DNA from 3 places in the Bacillus sp. mrc49 genome. Region 2 is predicted to be linked to each of the others. Evidence: riboswitches for the same ligand, from Rfam matches in the RefSeq annotation. Region 2 holds a riboswitch; each other region holds the start of a gene.
What was found. Region 2 has a riboswitch for S-adenosylmethionine ahead of metK (methionine adenosyltransferase). Riboswitches for the same ligand answer to the same signal wherever they lie in the genome.
Positions count from the first base shown of each region.

Region 1 (7,025 bases), on a different contig from region 2:
CAGTTATTATATGTCCCCGAATGATGGGGGGATTAAGGCTTATTCCCTTCTAAGACAGGCACTTAAGGAATCCAATAAGGTGGGGATCGCCAAAATCATCATTCGCTCAAAAGAGCAAATGGCAGTCATTAGGGTCGTTGATAATACACTTGTGATGGAGACGATTCATTATCCGGATGAAGTCCGCTCCGCAGCCGATGTTCCGAACATCCCTGCAAATGATGCGATCGTAAAAAAAGAAATTGATACGGCCGTGCTTTTAATCGATCAATTAACGTCGACTTTCGAACCAACCAAATACACGGATGATTATCGCACCGCTTTACTCGAACTGATTGAATCAAAGAAAACGGGACAGAAGGCGATTGCCGCCAAAACGACGGAACCGGCAGCAAACAATGTAACCGATTTAATGGAGGCGTTGCAAGCTTCCATTGACCGGACGAAGCATGAAGAACCGGAGAAAAGAACCACCCGTAAGAAGGCGGCAACGAAAAAAAAGAAACAAGCATAATACAAAAAAGCCAAGCGGAGTAGGAATGCGTCGCTTGGCTTTCTATTTGGGGTTTCGTTTAAGTGGAGATCGATGCAGGGCAAAAAAAAATCGCTCCCTTAAGAGCGACAATGAGGAATTCAATCGTGAAATCAACATATAGGCGAACTGTTGTAGTTTTCGACTATATATTGTGTTCATATTCTATCATATTTAATTCTGAAATAGCAACAATATTACGGTAACTTACTGATGATTTTTTCTGGAATTCCAAGATATTTCAACCAATTGAAAGCATGGGGACCCGTTTTCGGTTTTTGCATTTGGTATATTCTCCTATTTGGCTATAGAATCAAATGGATTTTTAGTATAATTTATTCATATAAGGATGGTATATAACTAAATGAGGATAGGGAGACGAAGAATGGAAAACAAAAAAATAGTTTCACTTCAAGTCAGTAAGCCAAAACAAGAAACATTTGCGAATGTCAACATTTTTTCTGCCATGAATAAACAAGCAGTGGATACCGTGACTGTAACGAAATCTGGCCTAATCGGTGATGGGGTAGGCAATGAAAAGTTTCATGGAGGACCTGATCGAGTCGTATGTTTTTATCCCTATGAACACTACGCATTATGGAATGAGAAGTTCAATAAAAAGCTTGATATTCCCGCGTTTGGTGAAAATGTAACCGTTGCAGGGATGACAGAGGATGCTATCTATATTGGTGATATTTATCAAATAGGCGATGCGATCGTCCAAATTAACCAGGGAAGGATCCCCTGTTCGACCATTTCCCATTTTAACCGTGAGGCCGGGCTTTTGAAAATAGTTATGAAAACGGGTTTCACTGGTTATTTTGCAAGAGTGATCAAAGAGGGGACCATAAAGAAACAAGATGAAATTTTGTTACTCGAACGCCAGCAGGAAAAAATCACGGTTCAATTCGCCACTGAGGTGATCCTTCATGGACGGGACGGGGAGGAAGGAGCGAGTGCTTTACTTGCTGTGGATTCACTCGCGGACGACTGGAAACAAAGGGCCGTAAAGCGCATTCAGGCTGTGCAGGACTGAATGAATTGTAGGGAAAATGAAAAAATGCGCGGTAAGGTATTGAAATTAACAGATTATTAAGGTAAATTAAATATAAATAAATTTTAAAATTTTATGAAAATTATATATCGATCTTATCGAGAGAGGTGGAGGGACTGGCCCGACGAAACCTCAGCAACCAGCTTAGGCAAAGGTGCTAAATCCAGCAAGCGGAGCTTGATAGATGAGGAGAATGTTCCAAGAAACCTTCTTCTTTGAGAAGGTTTTTTTTCTTTTCTCTCATACGCTTAGAATATGACAAAAACAGAATTGTTTTTGAGAGAGGGTGTAATAATGAATTTTCGTAAAGAGTTGAAAGAAAGAATGCTGGTTGGAGAAGGGGCGATGGGGACTTTATTATACTCCTATGGCATCGATCAATGTTATGAGGAATTAAACTGTACCAATCCCGGTCAAATAGAATCGATCCATCGTGCCTATTTGGAGGCAGGTGCCGACATCCTACAATCGAACACGTATGGTGCCAACTTCAATAAGTTGAAGCGACATGGACTAGAAGATGAGGTAAGCAAGATCAATCGTCAGGGAGTCATCCTCGCCAAAAAAGCGGCACAAGGCAAGGCCTATGTCTTCGGTACGATCGGGGCCCAGCGGAGTATAAGAAAATCGGATTTAAGCATGGAGGAAATAAAGCGAGGCTTTCGTGAACAACTTTACAGCCTGCTGATGGAAAGCCCGGATGGGATTCTCCTGGAAACCTTTTATGACCTCGAAGAACTGGAAACCGTGCTGGAAATCGTAAAAAAAGAAACGGAACTGCCAATCATCGCAAATGTTTCAATGCATGAATTGGGCAATCTCCAAAATGGGATCCATTTGAATGAAGCCTTTCAAAAACTCGAGCAATTGGGAGCCGATGTCGTCGGTGTGAATTGCCGACTTGGGCCTCACCATATGATTCGTGCCTTGGAAGAAGTGAGCCTGCCAAAGCATGCTTCGATTGCCATCTATCCAAATGCCAGCCTCCCGGATTATGTGGATGGCAGGCTCGTCTATAAGGCAGTGCCTGAATATTTCGGTTCGAGTGCCCTGGACCTACGTAAGCAGGGTGCCACGATCATAGGCGGATGCTGCGGTACGACTCCTCTGCATATTCAAGCTGTGAAGAATGCAGTGGGAAGCCTGGTTCCCGTGAAAGAAAAATTAACGAAACCCCGTGAAATAGAAATAATGGAGATCAGTGATAGAGCAGGAGAACTTCCTCTATATGAAAAGGCCAAAACAGAAAGGACGATTCTTGTTGAACTCGATCCACCGAAGAAGCTGGGAATAGAAACTTTCATGGCCGGGGCGAAGGCTTTGAAAACTGCAGGGGTCGACTCGATTACATTAGCGGATAATTCACTTGCTTCCCCGAGGATATCGAATGAAGCGTTGGCAAATTTACTGAAAGACCAATTGAATGTGAAACCAATGGTACATATAACATGTCGTGACCGTAATTTAATTGGCCTGCAATCCCATTTAATGGGCCTGCAGACGGTAGGCTTGAATGAGATATTGATCATTACCGGCGATCCATCCAAAATCGGGGACTTCCCTGGGGCCACTTCGGTTTATGATTTATCCTCCTTTGACTTGATAAGCATGGTCAAACAATTTAATGACGGCCTTTCCTATTCGGGTCAAAGCTTGGGCCAACGGGCAAATTTCAAAATTGCCGCCGCATTTAATCCCAATGTGAAGTACTTGGATAAAGCGGTGCAGCGTATGGAAAAGAAAATTGCCTGTGGTGCTCATTCCTTTTTGACACAGCCCATTTATTCAATCCAACAGATGGAAGAAGTTCATGAAGCGACCAAACATTTGGAAACGCCGATTTTCATCGGTATCATGCCCTTGACAAGCACGCGGAATGCGGAGTTCATCCACAACGAAATCCCAGGCATCAAATTGCCTGACAATGTCAGGAGAGCGATGGCATTAGCCGGGAATGACCCTGTAAAGGCGAGGATAGAAGGCGTTAGCATTGCAAGGGAGCTAGTGGATGCAGCAAGGGATAAATTCAAGGGAATCTATTTAATCACCCCATTCCTTCGTTATGAAATGACAGCCGAACTTACGAAATATATAAGGAAAGCCGATAGTAAACAAACATCAGAGGTGGCAGTGCATGAATAAAAAAGCGATACAAGAACAGTTGGATTCCAAAATTCTCCTGCTTGATGGAGCGATGGGAACCATGCTTCAGGCAGAGAATTTGACGGCAGCGGATTTCGGAGGCGAGCAGTTCGAGGGATGCAATGAATATTTATCGCTGACCCAGCCGGAACTGATCCAATCCATCCATGAAACTTATTTGGCAGCAGGTGCAGATATCATCGAGACAAATACTTTTGGTGCGACAAGCATCGTACTTGATGAATATCAAATAAGCACGATTGCATACAAACTTAATAAAATTTCCGCAGAGCTTGCCGTCAAGGCTTGTGAAAAGTATTCAAAGGATAGCTGGCCAAGATATGTAGCAGGCTCAATGGGGCCCACGACAAAAACACTATCGGTTACAGGGGGGACGACTTTCGATGTTTTAACCGACTCTTATGAAGAGCAGGCACTCGGCCTCTTGGACGGCGGTGTCGACCTTTTATTGGTGGAAACATGTCAGGACATGCTTAATGTCAAGGCTGCCTTTTCCGGAATAAAAGCCGCCTTCGCCAAAATCGGAAAAGAAGTCCCGGTGATGATATCCGGTACGATCGAACCGATGGGCACCACACTTGCCGGCCAGTCGATAGAAGCTTTCTATTTATCGGTCGAACATATGAAACCTATTGCTGTCGGCTTGAATTGTGCGACAGGACCGGAGTTCATGATCGATCATATCCGGACGCTTGCAGAGATTTCAAATAGTGCAATCAGCTGTTACCCGAATGCCGGGCTTCCGGATGAGGAGGGACATTATCATGAGTCACCGGTTTCCCTTGCGGAGAAAATGAAGCAATTTGCCGAAAAAGGCTGGGTCAATATCATCGGAGGGTGCTGCGGTACGACACCTGAGCACATTAGGGAGCTTTCCAAGGCGCTCTCTGGCCTGCAGCCCCGCGTAAAGGCTGAATCTGCTCATGGCCACGCCGTATCAGGCATAGAGCCGCTCATTTACGATGAGTCAATGCGTCCTTTATTCGTAGGAGAGAGAACGAATGTAATCGGATCAAGAAAATTCAAGGAGCTGATCCGTGGGAAACATTACGAGCCAGCAGCCGAAATAGCACGTGCCCAGGTGAAAAAAGGTGCACATGTCATTGATATTTGTCTTGCAGACCCGGATGGCGATGAGCTCGGCGATATGAAGGAGTTCGTGGAAGAGGTCGTCAAAAAGGTGAAGGTGCCCTTGGTCATCGATACGACGGATGAAGCCGTCCTTGAGCAAGCATTAAAACATTCACAAGGAAAATCGATCATCAATTCCATAAACCTTGAAGATGGTGAAGAACGTTTTGAAAAAATCGTACCATTTATCCATCAATATGGTGCCGCGGTCGTGGTCGGAACCATCGACGAAACGGGGATGGCCGTCGATGCTGAACGGAAAATCGAGGTGGCCACCCGTTCTGTCGACTTGCTTGTCAATAAATATGGACTAAACAAAAGTGATATCATTTTTGACCCGCTTGTATTTCCTGTCGGTACCGGAGATGAGCAATATATCGGATCTGCCTTGGAAACGGTGAAAGGAATCAAGGCAATCAAAGATAAGTTCCCGGAATGCTTGACGATACTCGGCATCTCGAATGTTTCGTTCGGATTGCCAGCACGGGGCAGGGAAATCCTGAATGCCGTTTTCCTTTACCATTGTACGAAAGCGGGCCTCGATTACGCTATCGTGAATACGGAAAAGCTTGAACGCTTCGCCCTGATACCTGATGATGAAGTGAAATTGGCTGAAGCCCTCCTTTTCGAGACATCCAGTGAAACCTTGGCCACCTTTACTGAATTTTACCGTGGCAAAAAAGCGGAGAAGAAGGATGATGGTGTAGTCCTGCCATTGAACGAGCGGTTAGGGAACAATATTATCGAAGGGACGAAGGAAGGCTTAATTGAAGACTTGAATAAGGCCATTGAGCGCGGCGATGCTCCACTGGAAATCATCAATGGGCCATTGATGGCAGGAATGAGTGAAGTGGGGAGATTATTCAATGACAATCAGCTTATTGTCGCGGAAGTGCTTCAAAGTGCAGAGGTGATGAAGGCGGCAGTGTCTCATCTTGAGCCGCTGATGGAGAATTCCGAAGATAGCGCGAAGAAAGGGAAGATCCTTTTAGCGACTGTCAAGGGGGATGTGCATGACATCGGCAAAAACCTAGTGGATATCATTCTCTCGAATAATGGGTATGAGGTCATTGATCTTGGTATTAAGGTTGCGCCTCAGCAAATCATTGAAGAGGTCCGAAAACATGAACCAACGATCATTGGACTATCAGGCTTACTAGTGAAATCGGCACAGCAAATGGTCTTGACGGCCCAGGATTTGAGGCAAGCGGGCATAGATACCCCAATCTTGGTTGGAGGGGCTGCCTTGTCCCGTAAATTCACCGATTTTAAAATATCACCGGAGTATGGCGGTCCTGTGCTATATTCCAAGGATGCGATGGATGGGTTGGCGGTAACGAATATTTTGCATGATACGAACAAAAAAGTGGTGTATTTGGAGGAACTTGTCGAGAAACGAGAAAAATCGAAAGCAAATGCCGCCATTGCTGCCACGCTGGAAAGGCCGGAGCGGAGGCAATCGACAGCTGCCCCTTTAAGCAACGTTCCTGTTCAAAAGCCTCGTGATACGAAGCGTCATGTTCTGAAAAACTACCCATTGGATGTCATCCAGCCTTACATTAATCGGCAAATGCTGATTGGACATCACTTGGGATTAAAGGGTAAGGTAGCTGATCTGCTTAAGCAAGGGAATGAAAAAGCCGTGCAGCTGAATGACCTCGTCGATGAATTGATTGAATTTCTAAAATCGGAACCGGATTATGGGTTGAATGCCATATATCATTTTTTCCCTGCCCAAAGTGATGGGGACAGGCTCTTGATATATAATCCCGATAATCATATGGAGGTATTGGAAACGTTCGATTTCCCGCGTCAGGACACGAATCCTCATCTTTGTTTAGCGGATTTCGCCAAGCCCGTCTCATCGGGGGAAATGGATTTTGTTGGCTTTTTCCTCGTTACAGCAGGTAAAGGAATCAGGAAATGGGCAGAAAAACTAAAGCTTGAAGGTGACTTCCTGAAAAATCATGCCCTGCAATCACTTGCACTCGAAACGGCCGAGGGTTTTGCCGAAAGGATACACCAATTGATGCGAGATGATTTGGGGATCAGCGATCCAATTGATATGTCCATGAAAGAGCGGTTTGCAGCCAAGTATACGGGACAAAGATTTTCATTCGGTTATCCCGCTTGCCCCAATCTCGA
Region 1 covers NZ_PHNG01000673.1:29,604-36,628, reverse strand. Annotated here, with positions in the region: gene ku (non-homologous end joining protein Ku) at 1-514, shown strand, start outside; gene CVN76_RS10435 (MOSC domain-containing protein) at 918-1,568, shown strand; SAM riboswitch class I at 1,679-1,777, shown strand; gene CVN76_RS10430 (bifunctional homocysteine S-methyltransferase/methylenetetrahydrofolate reductase) at 1,881-3,728, shown strand; gene metH (methionine synthase) at 3,721-7,025, shown strand, end outside.
Region 1: linked by a shared signal. The riboswitch ahead of CVN76_RS10430 (bifunctional homocysteine S-methyltransferase/methylenetetrahydrofolate reductase) and the one ahead of metK (methionine adenosyltransferase) in region 2 are both predicted to bind S-adenosylmethionine.

Region 2 (7,025 bases):
GTCGGCATGGGCTCGATCGTACTTGACGCAGCCGAAATCGGTGAAGGAGCTTTTATCGGTGCCGGCAGTCTCGTTCCCCAAGGCAAAGTGATCCCGCCGAATATGTTGGCATTCGGACGCCCGGCCAAAGTGATCCGCGAAATCAATGCGGAAGATCGTCAGGACATGGAACGGATCGTGCGCGAATATGCCGAAAAAGGACAATACTACAAAACAGCAGACCGAATAAAATAAACTAGGGGCTTGTCCATGCCTCTTTTACACGCCAAATATCCTCTGGTAAATCACTCAGTGGGTTTATTGAATTATTCCCTCTGCAAACCAAATTAATCCTACCAAAAAAAGGTGCACCGCAATTAGCGGCGCACCTTTTCCATCTGGATCATGCTTGTGCTTTTAAAGTTTCTGCTTTATCCGTGCGTTCCCACGGAAGATCGACATCGGTACGGCCAAAGTGTCCGTATGCAGCTGTCTGCTTGTAGATCGGGCGACGAAGGTCAAGCATTTTGATGATGCCTGCTGGGCGAAGGTCGAAGTTAGCGCGAACTAGGTCAACCAGGACGTCTTCGCTAACAGTGCCCGTTCCGAATGTATCAATCGAGATCGATACAGGCTCTGCCACACCAATAGCGTAAGCCAATTGTACTTCGGCTTTATCAGCCAGGCCAGCTGCCACGATGTTTTTGGCAACATAGCGTGCAGCGTATGCCGCAGAACGGTCAACTTTCGTAGCATCCTTACCAGAGAATGCACCGCCGCCGTGACGAGCGTATCCGCCGTACGTATCAACGATGATTTTACGGCCAGTAAGACCAGCATCCCCTTGAGGTCCGCCAATTACGAAACGGCCAGTCGGGTTGATGAAGTATTTCGTTTCAGCATCGATCAATTCAGCAGGAACCACCGCTTTGATGACATGCTCTTTTAAATCGGCTTGAATTTGCTCAAGCGTGATTTCTGCATCATGCTGTGTAGAGATGACGATCGTATCTACACGTACAGGACGGTTATTTTCATCATATTCCACAGTTACTTGTGTTTTTCCATCCGGGCGTAAGTAAGCAAGCGTTTCATCTTTACGTACTTGAGCCAAGCGGAATGAAAGCTTATGGGCCAATGAAATCGGAAGCGGCATAAGCTCTTCTGTTTCATTGCAAGCGAATCCGAACATAAGACCTTGGTCCCCTGCACCGATTGCATCGATTTCTTCCTCTGACATGTTGCCTTCACGTGCTTCCAAAGCTTTATCGACGCCAGCTGCGATATCGGCAGACTGCTCATCGATCGAGCTCAATACAGCACAAGTTTCAGCATCGAAGCCGTATTTCGCGCGAGTGTAGCCAATTCCTGCAATCGTATCACGAACGATACGCGGAATATCCACATAAGCGGATGTTGTAATTTCACCAGCAACAAGCACAAGACCTGTCGTTACACTTGTTTCACACGCAACACGTGCATTTGCATCCTTAGCAAGGATAGCATCTAAAATGGAATCTGAAATCTGATCACAAATCTTGTCCGGATGGCCCTCTGTAACAGATTCAGAAGTAAATAGACGTTTCTTTGACATCATATTTCCTCCTTGGAAGTTAGTATGTGGTAGGCATAAGCCTGATTTTTTTTACGGAACTCGTTTCCCTTATTAGCTTCAACTATAGACACAGAATTAATTAAAAAACACAAAAACCTTCCCTGGAAAATGAGGAAAGGTTTAACATTCTGTCTTCTATCCTTTCACTCTTATCGTTCAAGGGTTTTTTACCTTGCTCAGGTTAGCACCATCACCACTTTTCCTTGAAGAACACCGCTTTATTTTCGGCGATTGCTCTTGGAGTCAAGTTCAATATGGCAGGTTGCTGGGTTTCAAAGGGCCTGTCCCTCCACCAACTCGGGATAAGAGAATCCGTACAATTTAAGATAATATCGTATTGGGTCGGAATTTGTCAATGATTTTCTATCAAGAACATTTCCGGTCAACGGCCAAATCGGGCACAACAATCTTCGCTCCCCCGGCATTAAAGGATTTTCAGGCGCATGACAATGATTATTACTTCTTATAATAAAGGGGAAATTTACTTTCATTAAAGCATATGCAGGAATCCCGGCATGGTTCCTGCCCATTTAAAATGATGAATCTAACCAGATGAAAATTATCACAATTCAGATGATATAGTATAGACTATTTAAATAAATGTGTTATACTAATCGTAATATAAAACTTAAACAAAGGAAGGTACCTCATATATGAATTCTGTAGACGTTTCTAATGAGTTACACCAGTTATTAACAGGAAACAACGTGCAAACTCAGCTTTCAGTTCCTAAATTGGTCGAAAAGGTATTAAGCAGGAATGAAGGGGTTTTAACTTCAACTGGAGCAGTAAAAGCAGAAACAGGCAAATATACTGGCCGTTCACCTAAAGATAAATATATCGTCGAGGAAGCATCCGTAAAAGATAAAGTCGATTGGGGTTCAGTGAACCAGCCAATTTCGGAAGATGTGTTCAATAAACTATATAATAAAGTAATTGACTACTTAAAAGCAAAAGAAGAGATTTTCGTTTTCAAGGGCTTCGCTGGCGCAGAAGAATCATCCCGCCTTCCAATTCGTGTGGTTAATGAATATGCTTGGCATAATCTTTTCGCGCATACTTTATTCATCCGTCCAAACGAAGAGGAGCTAAGAGGCCATGAAGCAGAATTCACGATCCTTTCGGCACCTAACTTCAAAGCAGATCCAGCGGTGGACGGAACGCAATCCGAAACGTTCATCATCGTTTCTTTTGAACGCCGCACCATCTTGATCGGCGGAACGGAATATGCAGGTGAAATGAAAAAATCGATCTTCTCGATCATGAACTACCTTCTTCCAGAGGCTGGAATCCTTCCAATGCACTGCTCTGCGAATGTAGGACGTGAAGGGGACGTCGCTTTATTCTTCGGACTGTCCGGAACCGGCAAGACGACTTTATCTGCAGACACGAATCGCAAGCTGATCGGTGATGATGAACACGGCTGGGCTTCTAACGGTGTTTTCAACATCGAAGGCGGCTGCTATGCGAAAACGATCAACCTTTCACGTGAAAAAGAACCACAAATCTTCGATGCCATCCGTTTTGGAGCCGTACTGGAAAATGTTGTGGTTGATCCGAATACACGTGAAGCGGATTATGATGACAGTTCATTGACTGAAAACACCCGTGCCGCATACCAAATGCAAGCAATCGATAATATCGTGAGCCCAAGTATTGCCGGACACCCGAATACGATCATTTTCCTGACGGCTGATGCTTCAGGCGTATTGCCTCCAATCAGCAAGCTGTCCAAGGAACAAGCGATGTTCCATTTCCTAAGCGGATACACAAGCAAGTTAGCTGGAACGGAAAGAGGGGTAACTTCACCGGAGGCGACATTCTCCACTTGCTTCGGTTCACCATTCTTGCCGCTACCTGCTACACGCTATGCTGAAATGCTTGGTGATAAAATTGACGAGCACAATGCAAAAGTATACCTTGTCAATACAGGATGGACAGGCGGAGCATACGGAACTGGAAGCCGCATGAAACTTGCTTACACTCGTGCCATGGTTCAGGCGGCACTTGAAGGGGAATTGGCTAACATTGAAACGGTCAAGGATGAAATCTTTGGTTTGAATATCCCGCTTCATGTTCCTGGCGTTCCGGACGAAGTGCTTCAGCCAATCAAGACTTGGGCAGATCCTGAAGCTTACAAGCAATCCGCAACGGACCTTGCCGCTCAATTCCGTGCAAACTTCAAGAAGTTCGGCAGCGTTCCAAATGAAATCGAAGATCTTGGCGGACCGATCGCTTAATATAAATCATACACAAAAGGACCAAGCACTTGCTTGGTCCTTTGTTCTGTCCATATAGGTTAGAACAAACCTCCTTTCTTCCCCTAAAAAAGGGCACGGACACAGTGGTCGGCACCCTTTTCCATTCATTAGATTGATTTAGCTGATCGCTTTATTTCTGGCTTTTTCCTTCGACACCTTTTTATATTGATAAATATTGCCCAAGTTGGCGACCGGGACTTCGGTCTTCGTTACATCAATGCAATTGCGTGTATCGAGGATCATTTTATTGGCCATCAGATTTGATAGATTGTCATAATCCATCAGCTTGAATTCATCGTGGTCGGTCAAGACGAGAATCAGGTCGGCATCGTTTACGGCATCCTCCACTGAAACGATGGGCATCATGCCGGACTGAACATGCGGGTCATGCAGGGCTACGTCCATATACTCCATCCCCATCAAAATATTGACGACATCGATGGCAGGACTTTCCCGGATATCATCGACATTCCCTTTGTAGGAAAGCCCGAAGATCGCCACCTTTGGCCGCTCGATTCCTTCAAGCATCATCCTTACGCAATTGACGATGTAATAGGGCATCGATACGTTGGTATCACGGGCCAGCTTAATGATTCTCGCAAACTCTGGGGCTTTTGCGACAACGAAATAGGGATCGACCGCTAAGCAATGACCGCCGACTCCTGGCCCTGGTTGGTGAATGTTGACACGCGGGTGCTTATTGGCCATCGATATGACGTCCAATACATTGATGTCCAGCTCGAAGCACACTTTCGTCAGTTCATTAGCAAGGGCGATATTCACATCCCGGAAGGTATTTTCCATCAGCTTGGACATTTCTGCCGTCTTGGCATCCGTCTGAATGATCTCCCCTTTAACGAAGGTTCGATAGACCAGGCTCCCTTCATATGAGCATGTTTCCGTAATTCCGCCGACGATACGGTTATTATGAACCAGCTCTTCCAATATCCTTCCAGGCAAAACACGTTCAGGACAATGAACAAGGAAGATCTCTTCTCCGATGGTAAGGCCCGTCATTTCAATCATCGGTCTGATATGATCATCCATGCTTCGAGGAGCGATCGTCGATTCGATGATGATGACATTTCCCTTCCTGATGAATGGAAGGATGCTTGCGACTGCTTCGGTGACATGGGTCAAATCACAGGATTTGTGCAGGTCGGTTTTATTTGGCGTAGGCACAGCAATAATGAAAACATCTGCATATTCCGGTCTTAATGACGCTTGGAACTTTTGGGCATCCAGCACTTCATGCAAAACTTGCTCCAATCCAGGTTCCTCGATATGGAGCTTGCCCTGATTCAAATTGGAGATGATATCAGGATGGATATCCACTCCGACGACGTCGACACCATGTTTCGCAAACATTAAAGAAGTTGGCAGTCCTATATAACCCAGTCCCAATGTACATATTTTCATATAAACCACTCCTATTCATTATGATCTGCTACACGCTAGCTCAGGCAGTTTGATAAATCTCGATGAAGATTTCCTTCTCTTGCTTCCAATTGTATTTTTGGCGGGCCATCAAGCAATTCCGGCTCATTTCCGCCCTTTTTTCAGGATGCTTCAGTAAGTAATTGACTCCTTCCGCAATCGCTTTAGGATCATGTGAATCGACACATACACCGATCCGTTCCGCATCGACCACCTTTTGAATTTCGGGGAAGCTGCAGGCAACGACCGGCACACCGCTCATCATGTATTCAAATAATTTATTCGAAGAAGCGGAATAGTGATTAAAGCAAACATTATTCAATACTTGAAAACCTAAATAAGCATTTTTCGTATAATGGAGCAATTCGTCGACCGGGACCTTTGGCAAGAATTTCACCCGATGCTCCAAATCCATTTCCTTTACCTTCTTCATTAATGCAGCCTTGATTTTTCCATCTCCTATAAAAACCACCGTCCCTGCCTTGATCAGCGGCACAGCATCGACCAATTGCTCCAGCCCCCTGCCCATCTGGACACCGCCTTGATACAACAATATCGGTTCATCGGGCGGCAAACTCAGCAGCTCATGCAAATCCACGGACGTGCTTTCCTCCGGATTGGTCGGAATCGGATAGTTATGGACAACTTTTGGATAGAGACCATATAAGTCTTCATTATATTTAGCTCTCGTATGGTTCTCGGCAATCATTTCGTCGACGAATAGTAAGAGGAATTTCTCCATCGTCCCGTAGATCCGGCTATTATATCCCGTTCTGCTCGTTTGGACTTCATGCGAATCATAAATCAGCTTTTTCCTTCTCAGCCATTTACTGCTGATCGCTCCCTGCATGAGCGTATTCAAGTCATTGGAATGGTAAAAGTCATATTTCTTTTTCCGCCCATGATAAACCATTTGACCAAAAATATAGCTTCTTGTTAATAAAGTCGGCAGCTTCGTACGGGTCATGATCATGGACCCCAAGGCAAGGATTGCTAGGGAGCCAATCAAAATCGCCGATCCCTCCCAGCTAGTGATTAAGTTCAGGTTCAACATCGTGTTCCAAACCAATAAGGTCAATAAGGTGATTTCAAACTTCTTTTTCTTCAATTTGCCGACGATCCTAAGAATTTTATGAAGTGCCTCCCAGCGGTTATTGACCCTTGTGACCGTGAAGCCACTTTGATGTTTTTCCTTTTTGGGCAAATCCTTGATCTTCCAATTATGGATGGCGATCAAATCCACTTCATACCCCACTTCCGTAAGTGCTGTACATTCTCTTAGAACCCTTGCATCGTTCGTAAAGTGATTCCACACAAACATACATACCTTCTTCGTCATGTTGTCCTCCACTTCCGGTTTATTCTTCCCTACGCCTCCAAGACGTTGATGAGGCCTTTAATATTTTGGGACCATAGAAAATGCTGTTTCGCATATACATAACCGTTTTCCCCTAGCTCTTCACGCAGCGCTCGATCTCTGGCCATGGTCAAAATGTGGCGACTGATTTCACCCACATCCCGGCTATCTGCCACCAGCCCGCACTTCGCCTCTGAGATCACCTGCTTGGCCCTTCCCGCCACATCACCGACAATTGGCTTTCCGACACACATATAATCAATGATCTTTCCAGGCAGCACCTTATTGAACACCTCTTTTTCCACCAAGCTTACATAAGCAATATGGGAGGAGGAAACTTCATGAAGGGTCACCCTCCGATTCATCGCATTAATGA
Region 2 covers NZ_PHNG01000478.1:138-7,162, reverse strand. Annotated here, with positions in the region: gene CVN76_RS04180 (gamma carbonic anhydrase) at 1-234, shown strand, start outside; gene metK (methionine adenosyltransferase) at 383-1,576, opposite strand; SAM riboswitch class I at 1,741-1,903, opposite strand; gene pckA (phosphoenolpyruvate carboxykinase (ATP)) at 2,248-3,834, shown strand; gene CVN76_RS04165 (nucleotide sugar dehydrogenase) at 3,973-5,274, opposite strand; gene CVN76_RS04160 (glycosyltransferase) at 5,315-6,631, opposite strand; partial or broken gene CVN76_RS04155 (glycosyltransferase) at 6,661-7,025, opposite strand, start outside.

Region 3 (7,025 bases), on a different contig from region 2:
CATGGATTTTTCTCAGACCGTTGCAAAGCGGGCATAAAGACATTGTTTTTCCTCCATTTCCAGCCTTTGATCCTTAGTATTTGTTGATAGGATGATTTTAACACATTGAAACACCCTCCCAAAAGAAACAGTGGGAGGGCATTCTTCTGCTATTATTTATTGACCATGTTAGCTGGGTCGACCCATGCATTGAATTCATCTTCCGTCAGGAATTCCAATTTTAACGCCGCTTCTTTAAGAGTTGAGTTGTCCTTGAATGCAGTTTTGGCAATTTTGGCCGCTTTTTCATAACCTATGTGCGGGTTCAACGCCGTTACAAGCATCAGCGAACGGTCTACATTTTCTTTGATTTTATCTTCATTGGCAGTGATGCCGACTGCACAGTTATCGTTGAAGGAATGAATGCCGTCCGTCAATAATTTAACCGTTTGCAGGAAGTTGTAGATGATGACCGGTTTGAATACGTTCAATTCGAAGTTTCCTTGGCTGGCTGCAAAACCAATCGTGGCATCGTTACCAACTATTTGTGTTGCAATCATGGTAAGCGCTTCACTTTGGGTTGGATTGACCTTCCCTGGCATGATGGAGCTTCCTGGTTCATTTTCCGGGATGGCAATTTCACCAATTCCGCTTCTAGGGCCGCTTGCCAGCCATCTGACATCGTTGGCAATTTTCATTAAATCCGCTGCCAATGCTTTCAGTGCGCCATGGGCATACACGATTTCATTATGGCTTGTCAGGGCATGGAACTTATTATCCGATGTGACAAATGGATGTCCTGTATCCGCAGCGATTTGTTTTGCGGAAAGTCCAGGGAATTCTTTTTTTGTATTGATTCCGGTTCCAACAGCCGTTCCGCCCAGCGCTAGGTTCAATAATTTTTGGCTGCTTTCCTCAATCATCTCCAGGTCTTTATCAAGCATCGCTTTCCAACCGGATATTTCTTGTCCTAAAGTTAACGGTGTTGCATCTTGAAGATGTGTACGGCCAATTTTCACGACATCCCAAAATTCTTTTTCTTTTGCATCAAATGTATCTCTTAGTACTTTGATCGCAGGGACCAGCTTTTCAGCAACTTCCATGAAGGCTGCAATATGCATGGCAGTAGGGAATGTATCATTGGAGCTTTGGGCTTTGTTAACGTCATCATTCGGATGAAGGGCAACAGATTCCCCTATTTCTTTTAACCATTCATTTCCTTTGTTAGCGACCACTTCATTCACGTTCATATTACTTTGCGTGCCGCTCCCCGTTTGCCAGACAACAAGCGGAAAATGTTCATCAAGCGTACCTTCGAGGATTTCACCGCATATCTTGACGATGGCATTCTTTTTCACTTCCGATAAATCACCAAGATCATAGTTCACCTTCGCTGCAGCCTGCTTAACGTATGCAAACGCACGCACCAATTCAATCGGCATTCTTTCGTTACCGATTTTGAAATTGTTCCGGCTTCTCTCGGTCTGTGCTCCCCAATATTTATCAGCAGGCACTTTCACTTCACCCATCGTATCTCGTTCGATTCTGTATTCCATGTGTTCTCCTCCTATGGTTGCACTATTCATCGAAGATCTTATGTATTAATAAATGAATAATGTCGTAATATTCTTTCTCTCCATCCATTGTACAAACATTATTATTTTAAAGCAAAAAAAACCGGTCAAGCCTGTTCTTTTTTCTAAAGGGATCATTCAGGTTTCACTTGAAGGCTACTTCGCCTACATTTCCAGTTTTTTTTATTAACGTAAAACGTTGCCACGCTGGGTTTCAATAGGTACATCCATGCAATCCCTTACCAAATTCTCCTTGACAGTATTTTGTATATATAGTAAATTCAAAAGAAATTGAATAATCTAAACTCTTATCGAGAGAGGTAGAGGGAATGGCCCGATGACACCTCAGCAACCTTCATTTGTTCCAACGAATGAAAAGGTGCTAATTCCACAAGTTTTTGAACTTGGAAGATAAGAAGAATGACTCGTCACCATTTAATCAAAGTCTTCTTCTTAAAGAAGACTTTTTTTTATTTTTATTACGCAAAGGAGCAGTGAAAATTATGTACAAAACTGAAACATATCTTGCTCAATTAGGAAATCGCAGTGAAACGGCGACAGGAACGGTCAATCCTCCCGTCTATTTCTCGACAGCCTTTCGTCACGAAGGGATTGGCCAATCGACTGGCTTCGATTATACAAGGACAGGTAATCCCACACGCCAACTATTGGAACGTTCGATCGCCGATCTCGAAAAAGGCGATCAAGGTTATGCCTGCAGCTCGGGGATGGCCGCCATTTCTACGATACTGGCGCTTTTCAAATCGGGTGATGCTTGGATTGTCAGCGAAGACCTTTATGGCGGTACATATCGTCTCTTGGAACAAGGCTTTAAGAAATGGGGATTGAAGTGTGACTATGTAAACACATGTTGTTTGGAGGATATCGAGAATGCCATCACTCCTCACACGAAAGCCATCTTCATCGAAACTCCCACTAATCCCCTTATGCAGCAAACGGATATTGGCGCCATTGCCGCATTGGCCAAACGATTCAATGTATTGCTGATCGTTGATAATACTTTTTACACGCCTCTCATTCAAAAGCCCATCCTACTTGGCGCCGATATCGTGATTCACAGCGCAACCAAGTATCTCGGCGGCCATAACGATGTACTCGCCGGACTGATCGTGGCTAGCGGCGCGGAATTATGCGAATCACTAGCCTTCCATCATAATGGCACAGGAGCTGTGTTGAGCCCCTTTGATTCATGGTTGTTGATGCGCGGAATGAAAACTCTTGCACTTCGGATGGAACGCCATGAAAAGAATGCGAAGATACTTGTTGATTACTTGTCGGAGCATGATTGTGTAACGGACGTATTGTATCCCGGAAGAGGCGGCATGATTTCTTTCCGGATCATCGATGAAGACGCTGTCAACCCATTTTTACAATCGCTCTCACTGATTTCGTTTGCAGAAAGCCTTGGCGGTGTTGAAAGCTTCATCACGTACCCGGCCACACAAACACATGCCGATATACCTCTTGAGGTCAGGACGGCGAACGGGGTTTGTAATCGCCTTCTCCGCTTTTCCGTAGGCATCGAAGACAGCGGAGATTTGATTTCCGACTTGCAGCAAGCATTCGCGCATGTAAAAAGGGAGGCACTTCGATGACAGATCATGATTTTAGCTTTGAAACCAAATTGCTTCATAATCAACATAAATTCGATGCAACGACTGGCGGTGTGAGCGTTCCGATTCAGCACGCCTCCACTTTCCATCAATCCGATATCGATCAATTCGGCAAATATGATTACAGCCGAAGCGGGAATCCGACTCGCGAAGCGTTGGAAGAAATCATTGCCGAACTTGAAGAAGGCACACATGGCTTCGCCTTTTCCTCAGGTATGGCGGCCATTTCAACAGCTTTTCTGCTGTTATCTGCCGGGGACCATATCATCATTTCCGAAGATGTGTACGGGGGAACGTTCAGGATGGTCACCACAGTCCTGACCCGTTTCAAAATTGAACATACTTTCGTTGATATGACGGACCTCGAAAGCATCGAAGCGGCCGTTAAGCCAAATACGAGGGCCATTTACATCGAAACGCCTTCAAATCCATTGCTGAAAGTGACCGATATTTCCGCCGTATGTGATATCGCCAAAAAAATTGGTGCCTTAAGCTTTGTCGATAATACATTCTTGACGCCAGCACTGCAAAAGCCTTTAACACTTGGCGCTGATGTTGTCCTTCATAGTGCTACGAAGTTCTTGTCCGGGCATAGTGATGTAGTAGCTGGGCTTGCAGTGGTAAAAGACCCTATATTGGCGCAAAGGCTCGGTGCCCTCCAAAACTCCTTCGGGGCCGTTCTTGGTGTTCAGGACGCCTGGCTTGTGATGAGGGGGCTGAAAACCTTGTCCGTAAGAATGGATCACTCCCAAAAAGGGGCTGAAAAAATTGCCGCCTACTTGAAGAAACATCACTTGGTGAAAAAGGTTTATTATCCTGGACTTGCGGATCATCCCCAGCATGCCATCCAGAAGAGTCAATCGCTTGGGGCGGGAGCGGTCCTTTCCTTTGAATTGGCAAGCGAGGAAATTTTCCGTTCGTTCGTGAACACCGTTGAACTCCCTGTCTTTGCCGTAAGCCTAGGCGCGGTGGAATCGATATTATCCTATCCCGCTAAAATGTCACATGCTGCGATGCCTGCAGATGAAAGGGATAAACGGGGCATCACCAACAGCCTGCTACGTCTCTCCGTGGGACTTGAAAATCCGGATGATCTAATCAAGGACTTCGATGCTGCACTAATAAATATCGCCAAAGGGGAAGTTCTAGCTGCAAAATGATGAAATGAGAAAAGGTCGCTGCCCCATATTTCATATTTCTATGGGGCACCCTTTATTTCATTCCATAACAATAGATAAGGACCATCGATCGCTCGATGGTCCTGCTATCATTTCTTCATATTATATTTTTCAAGAAAGCGATCCACTCTTCCGCCTTTTTCAGCGAACTTTTGCTTTCCTGTATAAAAAGGATGCGTATCTGAGCTTATCTCCACTTTTAATAATGGATACGTTTGACCGTCTTCCCACTCGATTGTTTCGTTCGACTTTTTCGTTGAACCCGTCAAAAATTTATATCCGCTGTTCGTATCCATAAATACTACTTGTTGATAATCAGGATGAATATTTTGTTTCACTATTATCACCTCATTGTTAGGATAACTATATCTTAAACGTAATGATTACTATTATCAAGTGATATGCTTGAGTGTACCAAATTGGCACACTCATTATTATTTCCAAATTCGTTAATGATTACTTCATCCTGCCATCCCTTTATGCGGACCAACCTGCAGTTCATACATTTGATAATACTTCCCTTGCAATCCCATTAGCTCCTCGTGTGTCCCCTTCTCGGCAATCCGCCCTTTATCGAGGACGAGGATTTGATCGGCATTTTTGATCGTGGAAAGTCTATGGGCAATGATGAAGGTCGTTCTGCCTTTTTTCAGCACTTCCATCCCCTGCTGGATAATGGCCTCTGTTTCGGTATCGATGCTTGCCGTTGCCTCATCCAAAATTAAAATCGCTGGATTGAATGCAAGGGCTCTGGCGAAGGAGATTAGCTGACGCTGTCCGGAAGACAGTGTTCCGCCTTTTTCGATAACCGGTTCATCCAGTCCTAAAGGGAGATGCTTCAGCACTTTGTCCCCGCCCACATCCTTTAATGCCTTTTCGACCATTTCCCTCGTGATGCCATCATGATCGAGGCTGATATTGGAAGCGATGGTGCCCGTGAACAAATATGGATCTTGCAGGACGATTCCCATATGCTCCCTAAGGGTTTGATGAGGAATATCCAAAATATCCTTTCCATCTATTTTGATTTTCCCTTCACTGCTGTCATAAAAACGGAACAATAAATTCATGATCGAGCTTTTTCCTGAACCTGTGTGGCCTACCAAGGCAACAGTTTCCCCTTGTTTAGCCGAAAAAGTAATGTCTTTTAAAACATATTCATTTTCCTTATAACCGAAAGAAACGTGTTCGAAATCTACATTTCCTTTGTATCTGGCTCTGCTTTCATCACGGACAGCCACACCCTGCTCATCCAATAAGCTGAATGCCCGTTCTCCTGCAACGAGCGCCTGTTCGAGGCTGGCGAATTGATTGACGATTCCGTGAAGTGGATGGAGCAGCCGGCTGATCAAATCGACAATCGCATACATCACCCCTAAGGAAATCGCCGAGCTCGCTGTCATGGATATCCCACCGAAATACCAGACGAATGCGATTAATGCCGAAACCTTAATGACTCCGATCAAATTCCCGCCCGTCAATGAATTTAAATGCAACATTTTATTTTGATAGGAATAATGCTCCCGGTTCAAATCCTCAAACGATTGCTTCGTTTCCTTTTCACGTCCAAATGCCTGGATGATGCTCATTCCGGAAATGGATTCGTTGATCATCCCATTGATATCACTAATCCGCTCCCGGATGATATGATTATATTTCGAAGCGAATTTACGGTATACCTTCGTCCAGATAACGATGATCGGTATAAGTAAAAGGCCCATCGCCCCTGCACGTGCATCCAGGATGAACAAAGCGATGAGAACGCCAATGATGTTGATCGTACTCGAAAAGAAACTGGCGAGCACCGTGACATACAATTCCCTGATCGCCTCGGTATCATTCGTTACCCTGGCCACCACTTTCCCCGCTGGCATATTATCGAAATACCTGATTGGCAAACGGGAAATATGCGTAAAAATATCGTTTCGCATTCGTTGAATGATCCGGTTTGCGGCTTTCTGTAAATAAAAGCTTTGCCCATATTGAAAAATCGATGAAAGGATGACAAGCCCAAAATAAAAAGCGACTAGCTTAATGATGCGTGGGATTTCAGGCTGGTAAAATCCCATCACTTCCTGGCTCTTCAATCTCTCTATCTGAGCTTGGTGCTCCTTCCCGTCTTTGTTAATGATTAATGTTTGGCCTTCCAAGGTCCTGCGCCCATCCATAGGTACTGCTTCATTTACGAAGACAAATTGATTACCCACCTGGAAAACGTGAACCTCCCTGCCTTTTTTCTCACCTTCAGTAAAGTAATCTGCACGTTTATACCATTTATCATCATACTTAACAGCATCTTTTCCTTTTTCCGTTTCATACCACGACGTTTCGATGCCGAGTATATGTGAATCGATGATTTTCTTTGCGACAAACGGACCCGTTAAATCTGCCGCTACAGAAAGTGCCAGCATGATCAATGCACAAATGATCAATTTTTTATAAAGGGCTGCATAATGAAATAGTTTTTTCACGACCTTCATGCCCTCACCTCCGTTCCTTCGTCAACCTGCTGCCGCTCGTATTGCTCCCTATACCATCCATTTTGTTGCAGTAAATTTTCGTGGGTACCTTCTTCGATGATTTCCCCGCTATCCAAAACGATGATCACGTCGGCGTGCTGGACGGCTGATAAACGATGCGTCGTGATGATGGTCGTTTTC
Region 3 covers NZ_PHNG01000800.1:100,352-107,376, reverse strand. Annotated here, with positions in the region: gene CVN76_RS26835 (hypothetical protein) at 1-43, opposite strand, end outside; gene fumC (class II fumarate hydratase) at 153-1,535, opposite strand; SAM riboswitch class I at 1,859-1,971, shown strand; gene CVN76_RS26825 (methionine biosynthesis PLP-dependent protein) at 2,057-3,169, shown strand; gene metC (cystathionine beta-lyase) at 3,166-4,347, shown strand; gene CVN76_RS26815 (type B 50S ribosomal protein L31) at 4,455-4,703, opposite strand; gene CVN76_RS26810 (ABC transporter ATP-binding protein) at 4,827-6,845, opposite strand; gene CVN76_RS26805 (ABC transporter ATP-binding protein) at 6,842-7,025, opposite strand, start outside.
Region 3: linked by a shared signal. The riboswitch ahead of CVN76_RS26825 (methionine biosynthesis PLP-dependent protein) and the one ahead of metK (methionine adenosyltransferase) in region 2 are both predicted to bind S-adenosylmethionine.